3 regions of the Streptomyces sp. NPDC091281 genome follow, and region 3 is predicted to be linked to each of the others. Evidence: riboswitches for the same ligand, from Rfam matches in the RefSeq annotation. Region 3 holds a riboswitch; each other region holds the start of a gene.
The links. Region 3 has a riboswitch for cobalamin ahead of ACIQPQ_RS23420 (prenyltransferase/squalene oxidase repeat-containing protein). Riboswitches for the same ligand answer to the same signal wherever they lie in the genome.
Positions count from the first base shown of each region.

Region 1: it holds a riboswitch for cobalamin, as region 3 does, so the genes downstream of both, ACIQPQ_RS09335 (CbtB-domain containing protein) here and ACIQPQ_RS23420 (prenyltransferase/squalene oxidase repeat-containing protein) in region 3, are expected to answer to the same signal.
Region 2: it holds a riboswitch for cobalamin, as region 3 does, so the genes downstream of both, ACIQPQ_RS09360 (CoA-acylating methylmalonate-semialdehyde dehydrogenase) here and ACIQPQ_RS23420 (prenyltransferase/squalene oxidase repeat-containing protein) in region 3, are expected to answer to the same signal.

Region 1 covers NZ_JBIVUY010000003.1:93,994-97,205, forward strand. The annotation lists gene ACIQPQ_RS09325 (hypothetical protein) at 42-341, opposite strand; gene ACIQPQ_RS09330 (CbtA family protein) at 565-1,323, opposite strand; gene ACIQPQ_RS09335 (CbtB-domain containing protein) at 1,343-1,561, opposite strand; adenosylcobalamin (AdoCbl) riboswitch at 1,609-1,710, opposite strand; gene ACIQPQ_RS09340 (enoyl-CoA hydratase) at 1,838-2,656, opposite strand; gene mmsB (3-hydroxyisobutyrate dehydrogenase) at 2,653-3,212, opposite strand, start outside.
Region 2 covers NZ_JBIVUY010000003.1:100,136-103,347, forward strand. The annotation lists gene ACIQPQ_RS09360 (CoA-acylating methylmalonate-semialdehyde dehydrogenase) at 1-1,236, opposite strand, end outside; cobalamin riboswitch at 1,491-1,684, opposite strand; gene ACIQPQ_RS09365 (NtaA/DmoA family FMN-dependent monooxygenase) at 1,976-3,212, shown strand, end outside.
Region 3 covers NZ_JBIVUY010000009.1:72,155-75,366, reverse strand. The annotation lists gene ACIQPQ_RS23420 (prenyltransferase/squalene oxidase repeat-containing protein) at 1-1,914, opposite strand, end outside; cobalamin riboswitch at 2,263-2,398, opposite strand; cobalamin riboswitch at 2,491-2,566, shown strand; gene ACIQPQ_RS23415 (hypothetical protein) at 2,803-3,212, shown strand, end outside.

The sequences.
Region 1 (3,212 bases), on a different contig from region 3:
TCCCGGCCGCTCGTACGGACCGGTCCCGCGCGTACGGGAGTTCAGCGGCCGGTGTCCCGGTGGCGGCGGAGCAGGTCGGCCACGGCGCAGCGCAGGCAGCCGGGGGCGGGGTCGGGGTCCGGCGGGTGCGTGCAGCCCTCGCCGGGTGCGGCGACCAGGGTCTCCAGTTCCCGCAGGAGGCGGTCGGTGCGCCGCACCTGTTCACCGAGCACCCGGACGCGGGCGCTCTGGCCGCCGATCTGCCGTCGGCTGGCGACGAGTTGGGCGTACTCCTCCGGGGTGAGGGCGACCGCCTCGCGACCGCCGAGGGTGATGCGGCGCGGCTGGGGTTGTCGGCTCACTCGGCTCCTCCTGCGCTCCTCGCCGCCGGTCCCGTCCCCGCGGTCGAAGTCTCCGCGGTCGGGGTCCGTGGCTAATCGGCCCGGTCGTTCGCGCATGGTGTCCTGCCCGTCCTGAAGTGCCGTGCCGGTGACGGAGTCGGTCCGGCGGGGTCACCGGGAGAACGCGGGAGGGCCCGCGGACGGTTCCGCGGGCCCTCCCGTCGTGCCGGACGGCTCGGTCGGCTCACTGCGGGGAGGCAGCCGCCGCGCCCGCGGGAACCGCGGCCGGCCGGGGGTGGATCAGGCGTTCGGCGAGTTCGCCGAAGACGAGGCCGAATCCGGCCCACAGCGTGGCCTGGAGGGCGAGGGCGGAGAGCCGGAACCGCCACAGCAGGGCGGCCGGGAAGTCGCCGGGCACCTCGTTCACCGTGGGCAGGAAGGCGTACGCCAGCCCGATCACGACGAGGAAACCGGCCACCGCGGCGACGGTGGCGTACCAGGTGCCCAGCCGGGGGGCGAGCCGCTTGCCGACGATCACCGCGGCGACCGCGAGCAGCACGCTGAGCACCATCATCAGGAAGTACAGGGTGGTGCGGCGGGCGATGGTGTCGGGGTCGCCGACCGCGGGCGGGTTCGCCGGGTACTTGAAGAACGGCACCGCGTACACGGCGACGAACGCGGCGCCCGACAGCAGCAGGGCGGTGGCGCGGGGGCCGAAGCGGCCGACGCGGCCGAGCGCGAAGCAGAAGGCGAGCGCGGCGATGCCGCCGAAGGCGACCCCGTAGACGAGGATGCCGGTGGCCAGGCCCGCGGTGGACTGGAGGCCGCGCGAGACGAGTTCGACCTCGTGCTCGTGAGCGGGGGCGTGGGACTCCTCGAAGCCGATGGCGCTGTCGACGTTCGGCTCGCCGAGGAAGTAGGCGACGACCAGGGCGAGGACACCGGCACCGAGGCCGGCGAGCATGCCGCGGACGAGGAGGTTACGGACGATCGCGGAGTTCATGGAAGTGCGGCGCCCCTCGTCAGTGGCAGGGGAAGCCGAGCAGGTGGCGGGCGTCGTGCACCCACTCGTGGACGTCCTCGCCGGAGACGACGGCGGTGGCACCCTGCTCGGCGCCGACGAAGTACAGCAGCACCAGCATCAGGACGCCGAAGAAGACCGCCCAGGGCGCGATGTCCCTCAGCGGCAGTCGGGCCGGTACGGCGGGGGTGCTGGCGGGCGGGGCGACATGCTGCGCCATGGCGGGGCCTCCTCTGGGAGTTCGCGTCCCATCTCGGTGGTGCACAGGACGACGGCCAAGGGTCTGACTCACGGGCGGCCCGCGGTGGGGCGGCTCGTTCACAGTGGCGCGACCGTGCCGGATTTCCACCGGCTTCCGTGTCCGTCGTCGATACCGGACGGGACGGTACTCCCCGGCGGAGGTCCTGGCCAAGGGCCGGACCCCCGCCGGGGAGCCCCTCACACCGAACCCTTACCGGCGCGCCGCCCGGCCTGCGCCGGGGGCGCGCCGCGGGGCCTACCGGTGGCGGAAGACGGGCGGCCGTTTCTCCGTGAAGGCGGCCATGCCCTCCTTCTGGTCGGCGGTGGCGAACACCGCGTGGAACAGGCGGCGTTCGAAGCGGACGCCCTCGGCGAGGGTCGTCTCGAAGGCGCGGCCGACGGCCTCCTTCGCCATCATCGCCACCGGCAGGGACATCCCGGCGACGGTCGCGGCGACGGCGCGTGCCTCGCCGAGCAGCGCGTCGGCGGGGACGATCCGGGAGACGAGTCCGGCGCGTTCGGCCTCGGCTGCGTCCATGGTGCGGCCGGTGAGGCACAGCTCCATCGCCTTGGCCTTGCCGACGGCGCGGGTCAGGCGCTGGGAGCCGCCGATGCCGGGGATGACGCCGAGCTTGATCTCCGGCTGGCCGAAGACGGCCGTGTCGGCGGCGAGCACGATGTCGCAGAGCAGGGCCAGTTCGCAGCCGCCGCCGAGCGCGTACCCGGCGACCGCCGCGACCGTCGGCGTGCGGAGCTGCCCGAGGCGGTCCCAGGCGGTGAACCAGTCGGTGAGGTACATGTCGAGGTAGTCGCGGTCGGCCATCTCCTTGATGTCGGCCCCGGCCGCGAAGGCCCGTTCCGAGCCGGTGATGACGACACAGCCGCATTCCGGGTCCCGGTCCAGGGCCTCGGCGGCGGCCACGACCTCCTCCATGACCTTCAGGTTCAGCGCGTTGAGGGCCTTCGGCCGGTCCAGCGTGATCAGGGCGGTACGGCCCTCGCGCTCGACCCGGATCGTCTCGTACTCCCCCGCCGGACCACCGGTCGCCCCGTCGCTCTCCCGTACGCCCGTCATGCGGTGCGCTCCTCTCCCCGGTCGCGGATGGTGCGGACGATGCCGGAGAAGTCCTCGGCGGCACCGACCTGTTCGGCGTAGGCCGCGTACAACTCAGCCGCCCGGCGCCCGAGTTCCGTGTCGGTGCCGGTGGCGCGGGCGGCGTCGGCGGCGAGGCCGAGGTCCTTCGCCATGAGGGCGGCGGCGAAGCCCGGCCGGTAGTCGCGGTTGGCGGGGCTGGCCGGAACGGGGCCGGGGACGGGGCAGTTGACGGTGAGCGCCCAGCACTGCCCGGACGCGGCGGAGGCCACGTCGTAGAGCGCCTGGTGGGAGAGGCCGAGGCGTTCGCCGAGGACGAAGGCCTCGCTGACGGCGATCATGGAGACGCCGAGGATCATGTTGTTGCAGATCTTCGCGGCCTGTCCGGCGCCGGGGCCGCCGCAGTGCACGACCCGGCGGCCCATGGCCTCCAGCAGGGGCCGGGCCTCGGCGAACTCCGCGTCGCCGCCGCCCGCCATGAAGGTGAGAGTGGCGGCCTCGGCACCCACCACGCCGCCGGAGACGGGGGCGTCCAGGG
Region 2 (3,212 bases), on a different contig from region 3:
CTCGTAGTCGGGGGCGCGGACGACGCTGAGTACGGGGCCGAAGATCTCTTCCTGGTGGATGCGCATGTCGGGGGTGACCCGGTCGAAGAGGGAGGCTCCGGCGAAGAAGCCGTTCTCGTGGCCGGGGAGGGTGAAGTCCCGTCCGTCGACGACGAGTTCGGCGCCCTCCTTGACGCCGAGGTCGACGTAGGAGCGGACCCGGTCGACGGCGTCGCGGCCGACCATGGGGCCGAAGTCGGCCTCGGGGTCGTCGCTGCGGCCGATGCGCAGGGCGCGGACGCGGTCGGCGAGGCGGGCGACGAGGGCGTCGGCGGTGGCCTCGCCGACGGGGACGGCGACCGAGATGGCCATGCAGCGTTCGCCCGCCGAGCCGTAGCCCGCGCCGATCAGGGCGTCGACGGCCTGGTCGAGGTCGGCGTCGGGCATGACGATCAGGTGGTTCTTGGCGCCGCCGAAGCACTGGGCGCGTTTGCCGTGGGCGGCGGCGGTGGCGTAGACGTGCGCGGCGACCGGGGTGGAGCCGACGAAGCCGAGGGCGGCGACGCGGGGGTCGGTGAGCAGCGTGTCGACGGCTTCCCGGCCGCCGTTGACGACGTTGAGGACGCCGGGCGGCAGGCCCGCCTCCAGGAAGAGTTCCGCGAGCCGCAGCGGGACGGACGGGTCGCGTTCGGAGGGCTTGAGGATGAAGGCGTTGCCGCAGGCCAGGGCGGGGGCGGCCTTCCACAGGGGGATCATCGCGGGGAAGTTGAACGGGGTGATCCCGGCGACGACGCCGAGCGGGGAGCGCAGCGAGTGGACGTCGATGCCGGTCCCGGCGTTGTCGGTGAACTCGCCCTTCAGCAGGTGCGGGATGCCCGCCGCGAACTCGACGACTTCCAGGCCGCGTTGGAGGTCGCCGTGGGCGTCGGCGATCGTCTTGCCGTGCTCGGCGGAGAGCAGCCGCGCCAGCGCGTCCTTCTCCTGCTCGACGAGCTGGAGGAAGCGCAGCAGGACGCGGGCGCGGCGCTGCGGGTTCCACTCGCCCCAGGCGGCCTGGGCGCGCCGCGCGTCGGCGATCGCGGCCTCGGTCTCGGCGCGGTCGGCGAGCGGCACGCGGGCCTGGACCTCACCCGTGTTGGGGTCGTGGACGTCGCCGAAGGCCCCGGAGGTGCCCGGGACGTGCTTTCCGCCGACGAAGTGGGTCAACTCACGCACGGGGGCGCGGTCGTGTGCGGGGTGTTCTGGTACGCGGACCATCGGTGCCTGCTCTCGTCAGGTGATCCGGGACGGCGCGCGGCCGGGCCGTGACGGCACGCCGGGGCGTGCGGGCACGGGGGTCGCGCGAGAGTACGTATGGCGTGCGGACCGTCGGACGACGGCGGTCACGCTCCGGGCCGCGAGGGCGGCGCGGAACGGGGCCGGGAGGGGTGCCCGGGAGCGGGCAGGGGCCGGCCTCCGCCGGGGTCGTGGGTGCGCACCGGTGCCATGCGTGTCAGCTCCATCCTCGTGGACAACACGGAACATCCCGCGGCCGGTATCCTGACTCCCGGATCAGCGCGCGCCGTCCGCCTTCCCGACGTCCTTCGCGTCAGTGGCGTGCTGCTCGACGGCGTACTCCCCGGTCACAGTGGCGGGACCGTGCCGGAATCACACCGGCTTCCCTGCACCGCGGGCCTTCGTCGCGACTATATAGTTGGACGTCCTAGTAAATCCACCAGACCTGCCGGGTGGTTTTTCGGACTTTCGCGGTACATGACGTCCGGCGTGCGTGCCGTCCGGCGTCCGAGACGTTCGTCGGGCGGGGCGGCCCCGGGTGCGCGACCGTCCCCCGCCGGGCCGGTGGGGCTGCGCGGACCCGGCCGCCCGCGACCGTGTACACACGACTGACAAGCGGTTGTCACATCCGGCAGGAATGCCCGCTCGCGCGGGGCTCGCTGACATGAGGGGCGGAGACCACCTCCGCCGCAGTCGGCCCCGCACGCGAGAAGGATGACGCATGAGCGCCCAGCAGCCCAGAACGCTCAGGACCGTGACCGGCGCCGGGGGGACGTCGGAGACCTACGACCTGGCGGTGGACCCGGCGCGGTCCACCCTGGACACCGCCGTACGGGTCGCGCGGCTCGCGGAGGCGGCCCGTATCGACGCCCTGTTCACCGCCGACCTGCTGCGGTTCGACGCGCAGGGCGCCATCGGGTCGCAGGAACCGCTGGTGTTCGTGTCCGCGCTGAGCCAGGTGACGTCCCGGATCGGGCTCATCGCCACCGTGTCCACGACGTTCCACCATCCTTTCAACCTGGCGAGGCTGTTCGGCACTCTCGACCACGTCAGCAACGGCCGCGCGGCCTGGAACCTGGTGACCTCGGCGCTCGGCGAGGAGAACTACGGCCCCGGCGAGCTGCCCGGCCCCGACGAGCGCTACGCCCGCGCCGCCGAGGTCCTCGCCGTCGTGAACTCCCTCTGGGACAGCTGGGAACCGGGCGCGCTCACCGCCGGTCCCGACGGGCGGGCGGTGCTCGACCGGTCGCGGGTCCGGCCGATCCACCACTCCGGGCGGTTCTTCGACGTCGCCGGTCCGCTGAACATCCCGCCGCTGCCGCAGGGGCGGCCGGTGCAGTTCCAGGCCGGGCAGTCGGCGGCGGGCGTCGAACTCGGCGCCCGCCACGCCGAGGTGGTGTTCACCTCGCTCCCCACCCTGGACATCGCCCGCGACTTCACCCACCGCATCCGCGAGCGGGCCCGGTCGCTGGGGCGGGCGCCCGGACTGCCCCTGATCTTCAGCTCGTTGCACGCCACCTTCGGCGCGACCGAGGCCCAGGCACGGCAACGGGTGCGCGAGCGGCGGGAGTCGATCGACTTCGAACGGGGCCGGGGCCAGGTCGCCGACATGCTCGGCGGCGGGCTCGACCTGTCCGGACTGCGGCTGGACGCGCCGCTCCCGGAGTCGCTGCTGCCCGACCTCGCCTCGGTGCGCGGGCGGCGCGGCCGGGTGGAGATCTTCTCCGGGTACGCCCGCGAGGGCCGCACCCTACGGGAGCTGATCGTGGCCGCCCAGGACACCGGGCACTGGGCGGTCGCGGGCACCCCCGAGCAGATCGCGGACGCCGTGGAGGAACGCTTCCGGGCGGGCGTCGTCGACGTCATCAACCTCCCCGGCCTCGCCGACCCCGCCCAGCACGACTTCGTCGTCGACGGCCTGCTGCACGAGCTGCGCAGACGGCGCATCGTGGCCGAGG
Region 3 (3,212 bases):
GCCCTCGGCGGCGCAGGAGCGGTCGGGGGCGGTGCTCGGCTTCGCGCACACCGCGTCGGCGAGCGCGGCGATCAGGTCGTGGCCGCCGAAGGAGCGCGGGTCACGGCCGACGGCCTCGGCGAGGAGGGCCGTCTTGCCGAGGGCGCCGCCGACCGGGTGGGCGCCGCCGACGCCGGTCCAGTCGTTGACCGTACGGCCCTCGCCGTCCTTGCCGCCCCGGTCGAGGAAGTCGACGATCCCGCGCAGGGCGGCGTTGTCTAGGCCGGTGGCGGCGAGGGCGTAGGCCCCGTCGATGGTGAGGCCGAAGTCGGCGCGCGCGGTGCCGGGTCCGGCGGCGTGGTAGCGGCCCTGGACGAGCTGGGCGGGCGCGGTGAGGTAGGCGACGCCCTTGCGGAGGTCGGGGGCCTTGCCCGGGGCCGGGGTCGTGGACGGCCGGCCGGTCGGGGAGGCGGAGGTGGGGGGTGCGGTGGTCGGGGGCGGGGTGGTGCGCGCGGTGAGGGTGACCAGGCTGGTGTGCGCGCCCGCGAGGACGGCGGCCGTGGTGGCGTAGGGCGCCGGGTCGGTGCCGCCCTCCTCGAACGCGAAGCCGCCGCCGTCGAGTTGCTGCCGGGACAGCCAGGCCTCGGCGGCGTCGGCGCGGCCGGTGTCGCCGAGGGCGCGCAGGGCCTGGGCGGCGTGGGCGGTCGCGTGGACGCTCGCGCCGGTGGCGCCGGTGTAGCCGAGGTAGGCGCCGTCCTCGCGCTGGGTGCGCGTCAGGTAGGCGCGCGCCTTGGACACGGTGTCGGCGTGGCCGCCCGCCTTCTCCAGGACCAGCGCGGTGAGCGCGGTGACGGCGGGGTCGGCGTCGCAGTTCTCCTCGGCCCGGATGAGGGGGCCGGAGATGCCTCCGTCCCGGCACTGGAGCCGCGCCAGCCGGTCCACGGTGGCGGCGGGGGGCGTGACCCCGGCGCGCAGCAGGGCGAGGACGGCGAGGGCCTGCCCGTCGGCGTAGTCGGCGTTGCGGAAGTCGCCGGGGGCGGTGCAGCCGGGGGTGGGTTCGCCGGACTCGGGGCCCGCCGCGCAGACGTGCGCGGTCAGGTCGCCGACGAGGTCGTGGCCGCCGACGGCGCGCGGGTCGCCGCCGGTGATCTCGGCGAGCAGGGCGAGGCGGGCGGCGGCCGTCGCGTTCGGCGCCTGATCGGTGCCGAACGGGTAGGCGTAGGAGCCGACTTGGGTCGTGAGGTACGCGGTGACCTTGTCCAGGGCCGGGCCGCGGCCGTCGGTGGCGGCGAGCGCGTAGGCGGTCTCGGTGGTCAGCAGGAGGTCGGCGGTGCCGGAGTCGTCGGTGACGCGTTCGTCGTCGGTGAGACGGCTCTTGAGCCAGCGTACGGCGGCGGCCGTGTCGACCTCGCCGGGGGCGGCGGTCGGACCGCCGCTGGGGCCGGGGGTGCCGGTGCCGCCGCCGTCGGGCCGGACGTCGTCGGGGCTGAAGTCGGGGCGGCCGGTGGTGCCGCCGACGTCCGTGCCGCCGTACACCCAGGCGTCGACGTCGCCGTCCTGGAGCCTGCGGTCCATGGCGCCGTAGCGGCTGTACGTCCACTCGTCCTCGCCGGGCGCGGCGGTCCAGTACGACCAGTAGGCGGTGGCGGGCGGGGTGAGCGCGCAGTCGTCCGCGTCCGGGGTCGGGTACTGCGTGCCGGAGCGGAACGCGTCGTGGCCGATGCGGCAGACGAAGGCGTCGCCGTCGTGGCCGGTGCCCTTCGTGGTGAACCCTGCCGCGTGCAGCAGCTCGTAGCCGGTGGTGGGGGTGGTGTCGCAGCCGCGGACCACGTCCCCGTCGAACGCGCCGAAGTCGACGGCGACGACGGCGCCCCGCGTCGCGGTGCAGGCGCCGACCGGGTCGGCGGCGGCGGTGGTCGTGGTGAGAAAGGTCATGCAGACCGCGAGGACGGTGAGCAGCGCCGCCGCGAACGCCGTCAGCCGCAGCGGGCGGGCCGCCGTACGCGGCACTCCGCCTGGTCCGCCCGCTTCACCTGGTCCGCCTGAACCGCTCGGTCCGCGTGGCACGCCGTGTGCGCGCCGAGCGCCCTGCGCGTCCTCGGCACCCGGTGCGCCCTGTGCGCCTGGTGCGCCCTGTGCTGTCCCCACCCCGGTCCCTTCGCCGACCGGCCGACGCGGGCAGGGACGTGGCTGAGGGCTCCCGGCACGCGCGGGGACACCGGCGTACGGAAGCTGGTCGCACCACGCCGTAGTCCGCGACGGCGTCTGTAGCTGTCGATCACGCGCTGTCGATCACGTCCCAGGCATTCCGGCTCGCCCGGCTGGACCGGGCCCACGGTTGCGGGTCAGCGCCGGCGTTCGACCGGCTTCCCCTGGAACTCGTTGCGTATCAGGCGGATTTGAGCACGCTTCACCGGAAGCGTCAAGGGTGCCTCGGGCGGGCCCGGCGGCTGTCCGGGGCGCCTCTGGTGACGGGGGTCCGGGTCGGGTACCGTCGCGCTCTGCCGAGTGGGGGAACCCGGTGGGAGTCCGGGGCTGACGCGCAGCGGTGTGGGACGGCGGTGTGCCGTTCCGAGCCCGAATGCCCAAGCGGTGAGGTTGAGTTGGTAGCCGGTCCACGCGTTCCGGACGGCGGCCAGGCCCGCCGCGCTCCCGGTCCGCCGAGGGGCCCGCCGCAGGTTCGGCCGGTGTCCCTCACCCCAGGAGCAGGCCATGTCCCGTACCGCTTCCCGCACTTCCGGTGCTCCCCGCGCTTTCCGCGCTTTCCGCGCATCCCGGGATTCCCGTGTCTCCCCCGCCGCTGCCCGATCGGGCGGCGCCGCGGTGTCGTCCTGGCGGCGTGCCGCGTTCACCGCGACCGCCGCGGCGGGGGCGTTCGCGCTCACCGCGCTGCCCGCCGCCGCGACCTCCACACCCGCGCAGATCGCCACGTCGAAGACGAACGGCGTGACCTACCTCAAGTCGCTCCAGGCGGCGGACGGTTCGTACGCCGGGTCGGGGCTGTCCAACGAGTGGGCGTTCAGCGCGTTCGCCGCCGCCGGCACCGCCGCGGTGGACGTCACGCCGGGCGGCGACGCCACGAAGAACGCCAGAACCGTGTACCGCACCCTGCTGTCCTCGGCGAGCTGGCCGTCCGCCTCCCCCGTCGTCACCGACTACGAGCGCGCCACGCTCAACGCGTACGCCGCCGGGATCGACCCGGCGCGGGTCTCCGCCTCACGCAACCTGATCGC